Regions from separate parts of the Streptomyces sp. NPDC090088 genome, predicted to be linked through region 1. Evidence: riboswitches for the same ligand, from Rfam matches in the RefSeq annotation. Region 1 holds a riboswitch; each other region holds the start of a gene.

What was found. Region 1 has a riboswitch for cyclic di-AMP ahead of ACIPSJ_RS20865 (NlpC/P60 family protein). Riboswitches for the same ligand answer to the same signal wherever they lie in the genome.
Positions count from the first base shown of each region.
Region 2: it holds a riboswitch for cyclic di-AMP, as region 1 does, so the genes downstream of both, ACIPSJ_RS43550 (C40 family peptidase) here and ACIPSJ_RS20865 (NlpC/P60 family protein) in region 1, are expected to answer to the same signal.
Region 3: it holds a riboswitch for cyclic di-AMP, as region 1 does, so the genes downstream of both, ACIPSJ_RS36290 (M23 family metallopeptidase) here and ACIPSJ_RS20865 (NlpC/P60 family protein) in region 1, are expected to answer to the same signal.

Region 1 is NZ_JBIVDZ010000004.1:150,864-156,387, reverse strand. Features, by position in the region: gene ACIPSJ_RS20865 (NlpC/P60 family protein) at 1-1,941, opposite strand, end outside; cyclic di-AMP (ydaO/yuaA leader) riboswitch at 1,950-2,123, opposite strand; gene ACIPSJ_RS20860 (PP2C family protein-serine/threonine phosphatase) at 2,291-3,520, opposite strand; gene ACIPSJ_RS20855 (DUF1996 domain-containing protein) at 3,832-5,524, shown strand, end outside.
Region 2 is NZ_JBIVDZ010000011.1:283,975-289,498, reverse strand. Features, by position in the region: gene bioB (biotin synthase BioB) at 1-273, opposite strand, end outside; gene ACIPSJ_RS43570 (8-amino-7-oxononanoate synthase) at 421-1,548, shown strand; gene ACIPSJ_RS43565 (DUF397 domain-containing protein) at 1,658-1,885, opposite strand; gene ACIPSJ_RS43560 (helix-turn-helix transcriptional regulator) at 1,895-2,755, opposite strand; gene ACIPSJ_RS43555 (ATP-binding protein) at 2,968-3,426, shown strand; gene ACIPSJ_RS43550 (C40 family peptidase) at 3,460-3,933, opposite strand; cyclic di-AMP (ydaO/yuaA leader) riboswitch at 3,937-4,121, opposite strand; gene ACIPSJ_RS43545 (hypothetical protein) at 4,483-4,791, opposite strand; gene ACIPSJ_RS43540 (ATP-dependent Clp protease proteolytic subunit) at 4,799-5,434, opposite strand.
Region 3 is NZ_JBIVDZ010000008.1:529,598-535,121, forward strand. Features, by position in the region: gene ACIPSJ_RS36275 (GNAT family N-acetyltransferase) at 1-1,253, opposite strand, end outside; gene ACIPSJ_RS36280 (HPr family phosphocarrier protein) at 1,431-1,712, shown strand; gene ACIPSJ_RS36285 (GntR family transcriptional regulator) at 1,983-2,678, opposite strand; gene ACIPSJ_RS36290 (M23 family metallopeptidase) at 2,876-3,631, opposite strand; cyclic di-AMP (ydaO/yuaA leader) riboswitch at 3,644-3,807, opposite strand; gene ACIPSJ_RS36295 (M16 family metallopeptidase) at 4,010-5,398, opposite strand; gene ACIPSJ_RS36300 (pitrilysin family protein) at 5,395-5,524, opposite strand, start outside.

The DNA.
Region 1 (5,524 bases):
TGCGGTCGGCAGCGGGGTGGTGGGGAGCGGAGCCGTGGCGACCGGGGCGGCGGTGGCCATCGGCACGACGGGCGCGGTCGGTGCCGTGGCGTACGCCATCGTCGCCCACGGCGGGTCCGGCACCGCCGTGGGCATCGGCGCGGCGGGCGCGACCGGCGCCGGGGCGGCGGCGTAGGCGGCGGCCGGGGGCTGCATACCGACGGCGTAGCCGCCCAGGTCGGCGCCGGGCGCCGCGAAGTAGGCCCCGGTGCCGAGGTCGGCCTGCGGCATGGCGGCCATGGCGGCGGCGGGGGCAGCCGCGGCGTACGCGGCGGCCGGGTAGCCGGGGTCGGCGGCGACCGCGTAGCCGAGGTCGGCCGCGGCCGGGGGCGCGCTCGCGTAGGCGGCGGTCGCGTTGGGCGCCATGGCCTGGAAGGCCCCGGCGTCCATCGGGGCCGACATGGGCGCGGCGGGTGCCGCAGCGGCATACGCGGCGGCCGGCTCCGACGGGCCCGCGCCCGGGTAGGCACCCGCGTCGGGCGACGTCGGCATCGGGAACGAGCCCGTGGCGCCCGGGGTCATGATGCGGAAGGAACCGGTGTCCCCCGGCGCCGGGGTCGGGACGCCGCCCATGTCCATGGACCCGGCGGCAGGGAAGGCACCCGTACCGCCCGGGGCCATGACCCGGGAGCCGCTGGTGTCCATCTGGGGCATGGCCTGGGGCGCGACCGCGCTGCCCGGGCTCATGACGCGCGAGGCGCCCATGTCCATCTGAGGCATGGCCTGCGTCGCGGGGGCGCTGCCCGGGCTCATCACCCGGGAGGCGCCGAGGTCCATCGGGGGCATCGGCTGCGGCGCGCCGGCGCTGCCCGGGCTCATGACGCGGGAGGCGCCCGTGTCCACCGTGGGCATGACCTGAGTCGCGGCCGCGCCGCCTGGGCTCATGACGCGCGAGGCGCCCATGTCCACCGGAGGCATGACCTGGGTAGCGGGGGCGCTGCCCGGGCTCATGACGCGGGAGGCGGCGGCGTCCATCGGGGGCATCGGCTGGGGCGTGCCCGCACCGCCGGGGGCCATGACGCGGGACGCGCCGGCGCCTGCCGGGTTCCTGCGCTGGGGGGTGCCGGTGCCGGGGGACATGATGCGGAAGGTGCCGGTGTCCGAGGGGGACACGACGGGGATGGTGCCGGTGTCCGACGGGGTCGACGCCGGGAGCCTGCCCGGGCCGGCGGGCGCGCCGGACCCGAAGGAGCCGCTGTCGGTGCGCTGGGCCGGGATGCCCATGGCGGGGGCCGCCCACTGCTGCTGCGCCGGGGCCTGGGCCTCGGTGACGCCCCACGAGATCTGCGTCTGCGCGGCGGGGGCCGCCTCGAGCGCCGCCACCGCACGCTGTCCGGTGCGCTGGGACAGCAGCTCGCGGGCCTTGGCGATCTTGAGCTGGTTCTTGGTCTTGGAGGTGCCCGGCGCGGCCCGCTGCGGCGCGGCGGCGGACAGGGCCTTGGGCGGGCTCGACGGCCCGGCGGGCAGTGCGGCGGCGGGCCCGGCCGTCAGCTCCAGCTTCGGGCGCGCCGGCAGTTCGCGGACGACCTCGATCTCGGTCTGCCCCGAGGGTCCCGCGGTCAGCTCCAGCCGGGACGGACCGGAGCCCTCCAGCTGGCCGAGCAGGTCGGCGGCCATGGAGCTGACGGGCCGGCGCGGGCCGGGCCGGTCGGGCATGCGGTCGGAGGGCAGCGCGGCGGGGACGCTCGGCCCCAGCCTCGAACGCGCGCCGTCGAACCACTCCCGCGCGATGTTGTCCAGCCCCGGATCGTCACGGCGGGGCCGCTTGAACAGCGGGACACCGCGTGAGCGCGAGCCTCCGCTCATCGCACGGGTGGCGTTGTAGTTCCCGGTGGCGTTCTCGGCCTGGTCGTAGAGGTTGTTGATCCGCTGTCGAACCTCGTCACGGCTCTCGGACGCCATGGGGGTCGTGCTCCTTCCGTACTCCGCCTACCGGGTTAGCTGTCGGGTTCGGGCGTCGAATCCGGAAGGTATGCCCTACGGCCCTTGCCCCTGTGGGCAGTTGGCCGATTCACCCCAGTGATCGGTTGGGTCCCCGGCTCCGGATCGCCCCACGAGGGCGCCGGACTCGGCGGAGGCCGCGCGGCCCGACGGGATTCGCCGGGGGGAGCCGAGCGGCTTACCCGTCAACTTAGCCAACTTGTGTCACTCGTGTGAAGGTTGACGTGCGTAATGTCCGATACGTATTTGTGATGTTCGTCGTACTGTTCGGTATGGGGCTGCGCGGGACGGCATTTCGCGCATCCGCCGATCACAGTCGTACGACGACCAGGGCGGTGTCGTCGGTCGCGCCCTCCGGTGGCAGCAGCTCCCGCAGGACGGCGTCGGCGAGATCCTCGGGGTCCAACTCGCGGTGCGCGGCGAGGGATCGGGTGAGCCGGGCGAGCCCGGTGTCGATGTCCTCGTGGCGGCGCTCGACGAGTCCGTCGGTATAGAGGACAAGGGTGGCGCCGTCCTCGAACGCGGTGACGGCCTGCGGGCGCGGCAGCGGATCGGGGCGGGCGTCGAGCGGGGGATCGGTGGCCCGGTCGAGGAGTTCCACCCGTCCGCCGGGGTGCAGCAGGGCGGGCGGCGGGTGCCCGGCGCTGCTGTAGGTGACCGTGTGGCGGGCGAAGTCGACGAACGCCGTCACGGCGGTGGCCGACTCGGCGCCGTCGATCACGTGCGCGTACCGCCCCAGTACGCCGAGCGCCTGCGCCGGGCCCTCGGCCACCCGGGAGACCGCGCTGAGCGCACTGCGCAACTGCCCCATGACACAGGCCGCTTCGAGCCCGTGCCCGACCACGTCGCCGACCGAGACGCCGATGCAGTCGCCGCTGACCAGGTCGACCAGGTCGTACCAGTCGCCGCACACGTGCAGCGACCCGGTGGCCGGCCGGTAGCGCACGGCCGCCCGGTGGTGCTCCAGCTGCCGGGGAGCGGGCAGCATCGCCTCCTGGAGGGCGACCGCCACCTCGCGCTCCCGGGCGTGCGCCTGCCGCAGCTGCTCGTTGATCTCCTGCAGTTCGCCCGCGCGCCGGTACAGCTCGGCCTCCAGGACCTGGGTCCGGCCGTCGCCGACGGTCCGGCGCGCCCGGATCAGCTCGGTGACCTCCTCGACCCGGTGCACCAGCAGCACGACCTTCCCGTCCGGGCCGAGGACCGGCACGTTCACCGGGCTCCAGTAGCGCTGCTCCCAGTGCCCGGGCCGGTCGGGGAGCTCCACGTCGTACCGCTGCAGGGCCATGGTGTCCCGCTCGCCGGTGGCCAGCACCCGCAGCAGTGAGGTCTCCAGGTTGCGCATACCGGTCGCGGTGCTGTCGTTCGGGTTGTCCGGGAACACGTCGAAGAGATACCGGCCGATCATGTCCTCGCGCTTGCGCCCGGCCATGCGCAGGAACTCCTCGTTGGCGTCCGCGTACACCAACTCGGGGGTCAACAGGGCCACCATCCCGGGCAGTGTCTGGAACACCGCCGCGTAGTCGATCTCCGCCTCGCTCATGACAGGGTCACCTCCCCGCCGTTTTCGCACCAGTTTCCCATGAAATATAAAAATCGCGCGGCGCGATCCGGGTCCCCGATGAGTTCGCTCCGTAGTTGGATGGTCACTCCTCGATGATGCTACCTGTGAGGTCACCGTGAATTTCTGGGACCGTTGAACACGGCGGTGCCGCGGTCCGTATGAAGCCGGGGATTTCCATGCCCGGCCGCCCACGACCACCCAGGGGTACGACCGTGAGTACGACCTTGAGACGCAACAGGCGCAGACGACCGACCGGTGCACGACGCGCGACCTTCGCAGCGGTCGCGCTGATGCTCGGCGGGGGAGGACTGGTCGCGGTGAACGTCTACGCGTCGGCCACCGAGGGCGGCTCGGACCAGCAGCCCTGGCAGGGCCAGGTGCTCTCCGCGCCCACGGTCTACTGCCCCGACGTCGGCGCCGAGTTGACGGCGGTGCCCGACGGGGCCCGGTCCGACGTCGACCGTGAACTCGCCGAGCTGGACCAGCAGATCGCGGCCGCCTACCAGCAACTCAAGGAATCCGCCGCGGCGATCGAGCAGAACCCCGGCCTCGCCGACCAGACGATCATGAATCCGCTGAAGGAGAAGCGGTCCGAGACGCTCGGCCGGATCGCCGACGCCATCGACCGGGAGGGCGACCGCCCCCAGGGCCTCGACGACCTCGCCGCCTGCACCCTGCGCTCCTCGAACCAGGGCGGCGAGCAGTCGGCGGCACCGCAGGAGAGCGCCACGCCCAGTCAGGGCAGCAGCACCGGTACCGGCACGGGCACCGGCGGACAGGCGGGCCAGGGCGGTCAGGGCGGCAACGGTCCGGTCGCCGCCGACTACGCCGACATCACCACCGTCCAGCCCAATGTGCGGACCCCGGCCGAGCAGTCCGGCGGCTCCACCGGCACCTTCGCCTCCAGCTGCGGCGTCAACGCGAACGGCCTGTTCAACTCGGACAACGTGATCGTCGCGCCCGGTGTCTCCAACGGCGCCCACCACTTCCACGACTACATCGGCAACCAGTCCAACAACGCCTTCGCCAGCGACCAGGACCTCGCCGACGCCGACACCAGCTGTGTCGACCAGGGCGACAAGTCCACGTACTACTGGCCGGTCCTGCGGCTGCAGAACGGCAAGCAGGAGCGGGACGCCGACAAGCCGGGCGGTGGCACCGAGGGCAACGCCGGACAGATCGTCACGGCGAAGGAGGTCACGCTCACCTTCGAGGGCAACCCCACCTCCAAGGTCACCGAGATGCCCCGCCTGCTGCGCATCATCACCGGCGACGCCAAGGCCTTCGTCAACGGCCCCACCAACGCCAACGCCTCCTGGAGCTGCACCGGCTTCGAGGACCGCCAGCTCAAGGACAAGTACCCGCTCTGCCCCTCGGGCAGCGACGTGGTGCGCACGTTCAGGTTCCAGAGCTGCTGGGACGGCCGGAACATCGACAGCGCCAACCACCGCACCCATGTGGCGTTCGAGGCCGCGGACGGCAGCTGCCCGGCCGGGTTCGAGGCGATCCCGCAGCTGGTGCAGCGCATCGTCTACGACGTCGACGCGCCGAGCCTCCAGGACGGCGGCCGCACGGTCCCGCTGTTCGCGGTGGACTCGTTCCCCGAACAGCTGCACAAGCCGGTCACCGACCACGGCGACTTCATCAACGTCTTCGACGAGAAGCTGATGCGGGAGATGGTCGACTGCATCAACTCCGGCCGGACCTGCGGGGCGGGCGGAGACCAGCAGGAGCCGCCGTCGCAGAGCGCCGAGCCCACCCCGAGCGAGACGGCCGGGTCCGGCGACACCCCGCCGGCCGGGACGGCGACCCCGGTCACCCCGCCGAGCGAGCCGGAGAGCCCGGCCGGGAACCCGAGCGAGAGTGCCCGGCCGTCCGAGCCGCCGGCGGACACGCCCGCCACGCAGACCACGCCCGGCGACACCGGGCTGCCGAGGGTCTACGCGAGCGCGTCCCCCAAGAAGTCGTCCGGCACCGGATCGG
Region 2 (5,524 bases), on a different contig from region 1:
GTCGGGTTTCAGCCAGGAGTACTTCAGGATCCCGGTCGTGGAGCCGAGGCGCTGCGAGCAGTAGGAGCAGTCCTCCGGGCACAGACCGGACTTGAGGTTGACCAGGTAGTTGAGTTTCACGCGCCGGCCGAACCACTGCCGGCGCACCTTGCCGGCCGCGGCCACCACATCGAGCACGTCGTCGTCGGAGGTCGCCAGAACGGCGAGCGCTTCCTCGCGGGTCGGCAGCTCGCGCCGAAGCCCCTTGTCCACCAGCGTGTTCAGCAGGTCCATGAGAGCCGATCCTGTACTACGAGGCTGCTCCGGGCCAAGGAGAGTTTGCACAACCCTGTCAGTTCGACGTGTGGGTATTGCCACACAGTGCGTGACCGGTCGTCCCGCTAGGGTCTGTCCACTGCCTACAAAATCACCGGAGGGGTCATGGCGTTCGGCTGGATCGACGGACAGGCGGAACAGCGCCGCCGCGCCGGACTCGTACGGACCCTGCGCCCCCGCCCCGCCGACTCGCCGCTGCTGGACCTGGCGAGCAACGACTACCTGGGCCTCGCCCACCACCCGGAGATCGCCGCGGGCGCCGCCGAGGCGGCCCGGACCTGGGGCGGCGGCTCCACCGGCTCCCGGCTGGTGACCGGCACCACCGAGCTCCACACCGAGCTGGAGCGCGAGCTGGCCGAATTCAGCGGGTTCGAGGCGGCCCTGGTCTTCTCCTCCGGCTACGCCGCCAACCTGGCTGCCGTCACCACGCTCGGCCCGCACGGCTCCCTGATCGTCTCCGACGCGCTCAACCACGCCTCCCTGATCGACGGCTGCCGGCTGGCCCGGGGCACCACCCAGGTCGTCGGACACGCCGACCCGGACGCCGTGCGCAAGGCGCTCGGCACCCACGAGGGACCCGCGGTGGTCGTCTCCGACACGGTGTTCTCGGTGGACGGCGACGCGGCGCCGCTGGCCGGGCTGGCCGCGGCGTGCCGGGAGCGCGGCGCCGGGCTGCTCGTCGACGACGCGCACGGGCTCGGGGTCCTCGGGGACGGCGGGCGGGGAGCCGCGTACGCGGCCGGGCTCTCCGGCGCCGACGACGTGGTCGTCACGGCGACCCTCTCCAAGTCGCTGGGCAGCCAGGGCGGGGTCGTGTTCGGACCGGCCCGGGTGATCGACCACCTGGTCAACGCGGCCCGCACCTTCATCTTCGACACCGGCCTGGCCCCCGCCGCGGCGGGGGCGGCCCTCGCGGCCCTGCGGCTGCTGCGACGCGAGCCCGGGCGGGCGGCCCGGGCCCGCGAGGTGGCCGCCGACCTGCACGCACGGCTGACCGCCGCGGGCCTGGAAGCGGTACGGCCGGACGCCGCGGTGGTCTCCGTGCGGGCACCGTCCCCGGAGGGGGCCGTGCGTTGGGCGGCCGACTGCCGTACGGCAGGCCTGGCCGTGGGCTGCTTCCGTCCGCCTTCCGTGCCGGACGGCATCTCACGGCTGCGGCTGACCGCCCGCGCGGACCTCTCCGGGGCCGAGATCGAACGCGCTGTACGTGTGATCGGCGAAACACGACCATGAGTCGGCGTGACACGGCCGGGCTGCGCTCGGATGCGGATACGGAGTCGATTACGGATTCGGTTGCATACTGATCAGTTTTGTTCGCAACCTGATCAGCGGGGAGCGCTGATCAGTCGCTGACCGCGGCCACGAAACTCGCCCAGCTCTCGGGGGAGAAGAGCAGCGCGGGTCCGGCCGGGTTCTTGGAGTCGCGTACGGCGAGCAGTCCGGCCGGTGGGCCGGAGTGCGGCCGTGCCGTCTCCACGCAGTTGTTCGCACCGGTGCTGTAGCTGCTGCGCAGCCACCGCAATCCGTGCAGATCAGCACTTGAAGGTACGTTCCGAGGCAGTGCAGTCATGGTGCCTCCTTACGCGCCGTCCTGTATCCCGGCGATGTAATCCAACGAGTCCTCGGGCGAAAGGGCGTGGATCTGAAGGGTGTTGAAGGCCTCCGCGTAGGCCTGGAGGTCTTCTTTCCGCTCCAGGTAGAGGCTACTCGTCAACTGGTCGAGAACAACCACATCCAGATCAGAAGTGCTCGGAAATGAGAAGATTACGAAAGGCCCGGTGATGCCGATATGCGCCCCCGCCGCGAACGGCAGTACCTGGAGCCGTACCTGGGGCAGCCGGGCCGCCTCCATCAGCCGCGCCAGCTGCCGTGTCATCACCCCCGGACCGCCGACCTCCCGGCGCAGCACCGCCTCGTCGAGTACCGCGCTGAGCTCCAGCGGCGGGTCGTTGCGCAGCACGTCCTGCCTGGCCAGACGTACCTCCACCAGGGCGTCCAGGGCCTCGTCGTCGAGCCCGTCGGCGGCCACCCGGGTCACGGCACGCGCGTACTCGGGGGTCTGCAGCAGCCCCGGGACGACCAGGGTCTCCAGCGTGCGCATCGCCCCGGCCTGCGATTCCAGGCTGATGAAATCCCGGTAGGCGGGCGGCAGCACCCCCCGATAGGCGTGCCACCAGTGGTGCCGCCCGGCCGTGTCCTCGGACCCCGCCAACACCAGCAGCAACTCCCGCAGTTGCCCTTCGACCACTCCGTAGGCGTCGAGGAGTAACCGCACATCGGCCGGTTTCACACCGCTGGCGCCGGTCTCGATCCGGCTCACCTTCGACTGATGCCAGCCCACCAGACGGGCGGCCTCACCGCTCGTGAGACCCGCACCGGTGCGCAGCATGCGCAGTTCGGCGCCCAGTTTCCGGCGGCGTACCGCGGGACCGTTCTGCATGGGCTACTCCTTACTCCTTCCGAGCCGCCCAAATACGGTCTGAGGTCGCAGAGTTCACCGCTTCGAGCGACAGATATATGCATATCTTGGTGGATCGCTCCCCGTGACCGGCCCGGTAATGGCAGTCTGACGAAGAAGCACCAGTCCGGGACCGTACTCGAACCTTCCGCACCGTGTCGGACTCCGGTCCCGAGGAAAGGGACGACCTCGCCATGGCAGACCATCTGGAAGCATCCGTCACTCTGCCGAGCGATCCCGCCTCGGTCTCCACGGCCCGCTCCTACGTGCTGGACGTCCTCGCGGAGTGGGGACTGCCACCGGAGACGGAGACCGCGGACACCATCCGCCTCATCGTCTCCGAACTCGCCACCAACGCCGTACAGCACACCTTCGGACAGTCACCCACCTTCACGGTGGACATGATCCTCGACCGTGACGAACACCTGCGCATCGGCGTCACGGACAGTCATCCGCGATTCCCCAAGAGACTTCCCGCCGCGGTCCAGCAGGACAACGGCCGCGGCATGGTCATCATCCGCTGGCTGACCGCCGAATGCGGCGGCAAACTCCGCGTACGCCCCACCCGCGAAGGCGGCAAGACCGTCTCCATCGAACTCCCCTGGACCGTCCCGGCCGGCACCGTCACCGCCGCCGGCCAGCAGGAACCGTAGCCCCGGGTTCCCGCCGGCCGACCGGTGGGCGCGTCAGCTGACGCGGCCGTACCAGACGCTCTTCGTCCAGATCTTCTGGAGCTTGACCACGTCCCCGGTCTTCGGGGCGTGCCAGATCTTTCCCTTCCCGGCGTAGATGCCGACGTGGTAGACGCTGGAACCCGAGTGGAAGAAGACCAGGTCCCCGGCCTTGCGGTTGCCGGCCGAGATGTGACGGGTCTTGTTGTACTGCTGGGCCGCCGTACGGGGCAGCTTCTTGCCCGCCTTCTTGAACGAGTACAGCGTCAGCCCGGAGCAGTCGAACCGGTTCGGACCGGTGGCGCCCCACCTGTAGGGCTTGCCCTTCTTGGACGCGGCGACCTGAAGCGCCTTGGTCCCCATCGTGGCGGCCGAGGCGTCGGAGGCGACCCCCGGGATCACGATCGAGCCGCCGACGGCGGCGATCGTCAGCGCCGAGGCCGTACCGGCCCGGACCATGAGCGACGGAACGCGATTGAGCGCGGTCATGCGCAACCCTTCGTCAGCCGCCTGTGAAGGATGACCTGTCGGATTCGGGCTGGCGAAGTTGCCCGGCCGTGTCGCCACGGCTTCACCCCAAGGGCTGCTCGGCCCGGTCATGGTGTGACCGTCCCGGCGACCCGTCGTGCTTGGGTCCTCCACTCCTGCCGATGCACTTCTGTCGACGGGTCAATCCGGGCGGCGGCAGGACTCGGCGTCCGCCCGGACCGCCCCGCCGCTGTGGCGGGGGCTTGTCGTCAGACAGGGATCTTCACTCACACGTGTCCGAAAATCCCAATGGAATCGGGGATTTGTGGGGTTACTCACCACCCACCCGTTCGGGTGGACAGTACTGTGTTCGATTCATCGTCAACTGCCCTGCGTAGCCCCGGACCTGCGGAGAAGCGCTCGGCGGGCATCCTCGAACGGGCGTACCGAGCGGGCCTGTCGGTCAGGTAAAACCACGCCATGCTCCGCCGAACGGGGGTAACCCCGTTGGGCCGTTTCAACTCCGGCGCGGACAGGGCGTCGACGCGCCCCGCCCGGCCTCTGCGGCGGTCACCGTACGCAGTCCGGCGGGAGTACGACGCGAGCGGTCCGGCGCTCGCCGTCGAGCACCCGCAACGCGCGTGCCAGCGTGTCCCCGTGCAGCTCCGTCTCGCCCCGCCCGTGCATCAGGGCCAGCGCGTCACGCAGCTCGGACGCGGCGCGCACCAGCGCCTGCGCGGCGCGCAGCCCGCGGTACGTGTCCTCGTTCTGCGCCGGGTTGATCCGGCCCAGCAGGTCGACCACGTCCAGGTAACGGTCGATCAACTCGCCCTCGGCGCGGGTCAGCGCGGGCAGCGGCGGCAGTTCCGGTGGCAGCATCGCCGGATCACCCCGCGTCCGGCAGGCCGGGCGAGGTCCGGTGGGTGGGTACGACCCGGTCCACCAGCCCGTACGCCAGCGCCTCCCGCGCGTCCAGCACCAGGTCCCGCTCCAGGTCCTGGTGGATCTGCTCGGGGGTGCGCCCGGTGTGCCGGACCAGCATCGTTTCGAGCATCGCGCGGACCCGCTCCAACTCCGCCGCCCGGATGACCAGATCACTCGGCTGGCCCCGTACCGGTTCGGGCAGCGAGGGCTGCTGGAGCACGACACGGGCGCCCGGCAGCGCGGACCGCTTGCCCGGCGTGCCGGCCGCGAGCAGCACGGCGGCGGACGCCCCGGCCTGCCCCAGGCAGATCGTCTCCACGTCACAGGTGACGTACTGGACCGTGTCGTAGATCGCGGCCATCGCGCTGAACGACCCGCCCGGAGAGTTGATGTACAGCGAGATGTCCCGCTCCGGAGCCGCGTGTTCCAGATACATCAGCTGCGCCATCACGTCGTTGGCGGAGGTCTCGTCCACCGGCGTGCCCAGGAAGACGATCCGCTCCTCCAGCAGCTTCGAGTACGGATCCAGGGTGCGCTGCCCGGAGCTGGTGCGTTCGGTGAACTCGGGCAGGACATAGCGGGCGGACGGTCGGGTCATGGCATACCCCTCCTCGCGGCCGAGGTGTGGTCTCGGCGGCCGGACTCTCTGTAAAAAATGTACAGGACGTACGTAGTGCTGGAGAGGGAT
Region 3 (5,524 bases), on a different contig from region 1:
CAGTACTGGATGACGTCGTTGCCGGAGACGTCCGCGCGGTTGCCGGAGGAGACGAAGGTGGAGACGCCCGTGGTCCCGGTGACGCCCCCGCCGCGCCGGTGCAGCCGGGAGAGCAGGGCGATGCCGATGGCGCCGGACTGGGCGAACAGGCCGATCCGGCCGGGGCGGGGCATCTCGGGCGCGAGGGAGGCGTTCAGCCGGACGTCGTCCGCGGTGTTGATGATCCCGAAGGCGTTGGGGCCGATGATCCGCATGCCGTACGTGCGCGCGTGCCGGACGAGTTCGCGCTGGCGTGCGCGGCCGTCCTGGCCGCTCTCCGCGTATCCGGAGGCCAGCACCACCAGGCCCTGGACGCCGTGTTCGCCGCAGTCGGTGACGACACCGGGGACGTGCTCGGCGGGGACGGCGACCACGGCGAGGTCGACCGGTCCTTCGATGTCCCGCACGGAGCGGTGCGCGGGCACCCCGTCGACCTCCTTGAGGTCGTCCGGGAAGGCCTGGTTCACGGCGTGCAGGCGGCCGGTGAAGCCGGCGTCCCGGAGGTTGCCGAGGACGCTGCGGCCGACCCCGCCGGGTGCGCGGCCGACGCCGATCACCGCCACGGAGCCGGGTGCCAGCAGCCGTCGTACCGAACGGGCCTCCGCGCGCTGCTCGCGCGCCCGCTGGACGGCGACGGAGCGGTCCGTGGGCTCCAGGTCGAACTCCAGGCGGACGACACCGTCCTCGAAGCTGCGCTGCTGGGTGTAGCCGGCGTCCGTGAACACCTTGATCATCTTGGAGTTGGCGGGCAGCACCTCGGCCGCGAACCGGCGGATGCCGCGCTCGCGCGCGACGGCGGCGATGTGCTCCAGGAGGGCGGAGGCGACCCCGCGGCCCTGGTGGGCGTCCTGGACGAGGAAGGCGACCTCGGCCTCGTCGGCGGGGGCCGAGGCGGGCATTCCGTCGGTGCCAATGCGGTCATAGCGTACGGTTGCGATGAACTCGCCGCCGATGGTGGCCGCGAGTCCCACCCTGTCCACAAAGTCGTGGTGCGTGAAGCGGTGGACGTCCTTGGCGGAGAGCCTGGGGTACGGCGCGAAGAAGCGGTAGTACTTCGACTCGTCCGAGACCTGCTCGTAGAAGCTGACCAGCCGGTCGGCGTCGTCGACGGTGATGGGCCGGATGCGCGCGGTGCCGCCGTCGCGCAGTACCACGTCCGCTTCCCAGTGGGACGGGTACTCGTGCCGGTCCTGCGGGTCCGCCGGGGTCTGCATGGGCCCCAGAGTACGGCTCGCGTACGACAACGGCGCGAGGCAGTCTGTGCAGGACGGAAGTCGGACCGAGGCCGCGGTCCGACGACACACCCGGAGGGGGCCCATGCCCGCTCCGGGGATGCTTCACGATATGGGAAACTGGTCTAGACAACCCTGAAAACCGAAGGGCAGCATCACATGGCTGAGCGCCGCGTCAACGTCGGCTGGGCCGAGGGCCTCCACGCCCGCCCCGCTTCCATCTTCGTCCGAGCCGCCACGGCCGCAGGCGTCCCGGTGACGATCGCCAAGGCCGGGGGCAACCCCGTCAACGCGGCCTCCATGCTGGCCGTCCTGGGCCTGGGCGCCCAGGGCGGCGAGGAGATCGTGCTCGCCTCCGAGGCCGAGGGCGCGGACGCCGCCCTCGACCGCCTGGCCAAGCTGGTCGCCGAGGGTCTCGAGGAGCTCCCCGAGACCGTCTGAGCGCCGTAGCGCCCGCACGGCCGAGGCCGCGCCACCCCTGCGGGGGCGGCGCGGCCTCGTCGTCTCCGCGCCGGCCCCGGCATGTGCCGGGAATTCATGACAGCCGCCCGTGACTTTACGACGGGTCCGCACGGGTTCATTCGGGAGCCTGCCCTCAGCCATTTCGACGGGCACGCCGACGACACGCCACCGGAATTCCCGGAGCGTGTGAATTCGGGCAGCGGAAATACACCTCCACCGAATAACACCTCTTTGTATACGGCGCGCGTGTTAATGCCGCAGGCCCGACATGTTTACGGAGTGTTGCGAAGTCCTCACACCGTTCGCCCGTTCGGTGCCGCCGGAAAAGCGCAGCCGGTGCGCGGCCGCCGAGCGCTCGGTGTGCAGCGCGGTGATCGCCCGCGCGCGCTCGCCGTCGCCGCGGGTGACCGCGTCCACGATGGCGCCGTGCTCGGCCCACGACTCGACCGGGTTGGCGGGCGCGTCGACGGCGTACATCCAGGCGATCTTGTGCCGCAGCTGGGTGAGGGTCGAGGTCAGGGCGTGGCTGCCGGTGGCCTGGGCGAGCGTCTCGTGGAACCAGCCGCCCAGCGAGCGCAGGTCCTCGCTGCTGCCCCGGCGGGCCCGTTCCTGGCCCAGCCTGACGAGTCCGCGCAACACCTTCAGGTGGGCCTCGGTGCGGCGCTGGGCGGCCCGGGAGGCGCCCAGCGGCTCCAGCAGCAGGCGCATCTCCAGCAGGTCGGCGGCCTCCTGCTCGCTCGGTTCGGCGACGCACGCGCCCGCGTGCCGGCGCGTGACCACGAAGCCCTCGGCCTCCAGCGTGCGCAGGGCCTCGCGGACGGGGACGCGCGAGACGCCGTAGCGGCGGGCCAGGAGTTCCTCGGTGAGCCGGCTGCCGCGCTCGTAGACACCCGCGACGATGTCGTCCCGGATCGCCGTGCATACCGAGTGCGCCGGAATACGCATGACCGACCTCCGCCTTAATCCCCGTGAAACGCCGCCGAGTGGCGCCCGTTCCGTGACTCTATTGCAATGAGCGGGAATTTCCGACGGGGGGCCGGATTCCATGGATATATTTTGGACAGCAAGGGCGCGAAAACGGCGAAAGCCCCGGCTCGGGAGCCGGGGCTTCGGAAGATCTCGCGGTGCTCACACCGTCCGCGTCAGACGTTCACGCCGTGCTTGCGGAGGTAGGCGACCGGATCGACGTCCGAGCCGTACTCGGGGGTCGTGCGGGCCTCGAAGTGGAGGTGCGGGCCGGTCGTGTTGCCCGTGGACCCGGAGAGGCCGATCTGCTGGCCCGGGGTGACCTGCTGGCCCACCGAGACGCCTATGGACGACAGGTGGCCGTACTGGGTGTACATGCCGTCGGCCATCTTGATGACGATCTGGTTGCCGTAGGCCCCGCCCCAGCCGGTGGAGACGACCGTGCCGGTGCCGACGGCGTGCACGACCGTGCCACTGGCCGCGTGGAAGTCGATGCCGGTGTGGGCGCCCGAGGACCACAGGGAGCCGCCGGTCTTGTAGCCGGTGGAGACGTACGAGTCGGAGATCGGCGCGACGAAGGCGTTGAGGCGCTTGCGCTCGGCCTCCCGCGCGGCGCGCGCCTTGGCCGCGCGCTCCTTCTTCACCTCCGCGACGGCCTTCTTGCGCGCGGCCTCCTCGGCGGCCTTGCGGTCGGCGGCGGCCTGCTGCGCGGCGGCCTGGGCGTCGATCTGGTCGGCGACCGTGTCGCTGACCGTGATGACCGGGGTGAGGCCGGTCTGCTCGACGGAGTTCTCGGCGGCGAGCGCCGGGGCTGCGGAGACGGTGCCGAGGACACCCGTGGTGGTGAGAGCCGCGATACCGGCGGCCTGCGCGGTGGTGCGCTTCACCCGGCCGGGACGACGGTGCTTCCCGGAGGCGCACATGAACGCCATGTAGAGGCTGGTCCTTTCCTTCCCTCTCGCCTACCGGGTTAGCTGACGGGTTCGGAGCAGGAAGGTCTCCTACGGGCCCCCTCGCGGCTCGCGCGGGCGCCCGATTCACCCCAGGGACGACGTGGGTCCCCGGCTCCCCTGGCTCGCGCCGTACGGGGACTCGGCGATGGCTGTCCGGTGCCGCGGACGCGGCGCACTGCCTGACGGACAGCCCGGAAGAACCTATGAGGGCAGGCTTTCAATGCCCAAACGGATCACGGTTTTTGTAGCGCATCCCACAGGGCAGACAGGCAACCTCCGCCCCAATTCGGACATTTAAGGGCCCTGGTGACACCACGGTCACCAGGGCCCTCGCACGCGCGCGTGTCCGCCGTCCGGCTACTCGGCGGCGACGACCGTGACGGTCCCGATCCCGAGGGCCTCGACGGGCTCCTTGATCTGCGCCGCGTCACCGACGAGGACGGTCACCAGACGGTCCACCGGGAAGGCGTTCACGACGGCCGCGGTGGCCTCCACGGTGCCGGTGGCGGCCAGTTGCCGGTAGAGCGTGGCCTGGAAGTCGTCGGGCAGGTGCTGCTCGACCTGGTCGGCCAGGGTGCCCGCGACGGCCGCCGCCGTCTCGTACTTGAGCGGCGCCACGCCGACGAGGTTCTGCACGGCCACATCGCGCTCGGCGTCCGTGAGGCCCTCGGCGGCGAGAGTGCGCAGCACCGTCCACAGGTCCTGGAGGGCGGGACCGGTGTTCGGGGTGTCCACGGAGCCGCTGATGGCGAGCATCGAGGCGCCGGTGCCGTCGGGGGCGGAGCGCAGGACCTGGCCGAAGGAGCGGACTCCGTAGGTGTAGCCCTTCTCCTCACGCAGGACGCGGTCCAGGCGCGAGGTGAGGGTGCCGCCCAGGCAGTAGGTGCCGAGCACCTGGGCGGGCCAGACCCGGTCGTGCCGGTCGGGGCCGACGCGGCCGATGAGCAGCTGCGTCTGGACGGCGCCGGGGCGATCCACGATGACGACCCGGCCGTTGTCGTCGGCGGTGACCGGCGGCACGGGGCGGGGCTGCCCGGTGGAGCCGCTCCAGGCGCCCAGGGTCTCGCCGAGCAGCTCGTCCAGGTCGATGCCGGTGAGGTCGCCGACGACGACCGCGGTAGCGGTGGCGGGCCGCACATGACGGTCGTAGAACGCGCGGACGGCGGCCGCGTCGATCTTCTCGACGGTGTCCTCGGTGCCCTGGCGCGGACGGGACATCCGCGCGGTCGACGGGAAGAGCTCCTTGTAGAGCTCCTTGGCGGCGCGGCGGCTGGGGTTGGCCAGCTCGTGCGGGATCTCGTCGAGGCGGTTGCGGACCAGCCGCTCGACCTCGCTGTCGGCGAAGGCGGGCGCCCTGAGGGCGTCGGAGAGCAGCCCGAGGCCCTTGGCGAGGCGGGAGGCCGGGACCTCCAGGCTGATCCGGACGCCGGAGTGGTCGGCGTGCGCGTCGAGGGTGGCGCCGGCCCGCTCCAGCTCGGCGGCGTACTCCTCGGCCGAGTGCTTGTCGGTGCCCTCGGAGAAGGCGCGCGCCATGATCGTGGCCACGCCGTCCAGGCTGGCCGGTTCGGCGTCCAGGGGCGCGTCCAGGAGCACCTCGACGGCGACGACCTGCTGGCCGGGGCGGTGGCAACGCAGCACGGTCAGGGCGTTGTCCAGGGTGCCGCGCTCGGGGGCCGGGAAGGCCCAGGGCCTGGCCTCGCCCGGCTGGGGCTGCGGGTGGAAGTCCATGCTGGCGAGCTCGGTCACTTGGCCGTCTCCTCGTTCTCGTTGCCGGCCGCTACGGTCGCTTCCTGCTCCGGGTCCTCGCCGCGCCCCGCCTCCTCGGTGTGCTCCGCGGACTCCTCGGACAGCGGCTCGTAGACGAGCACCGCG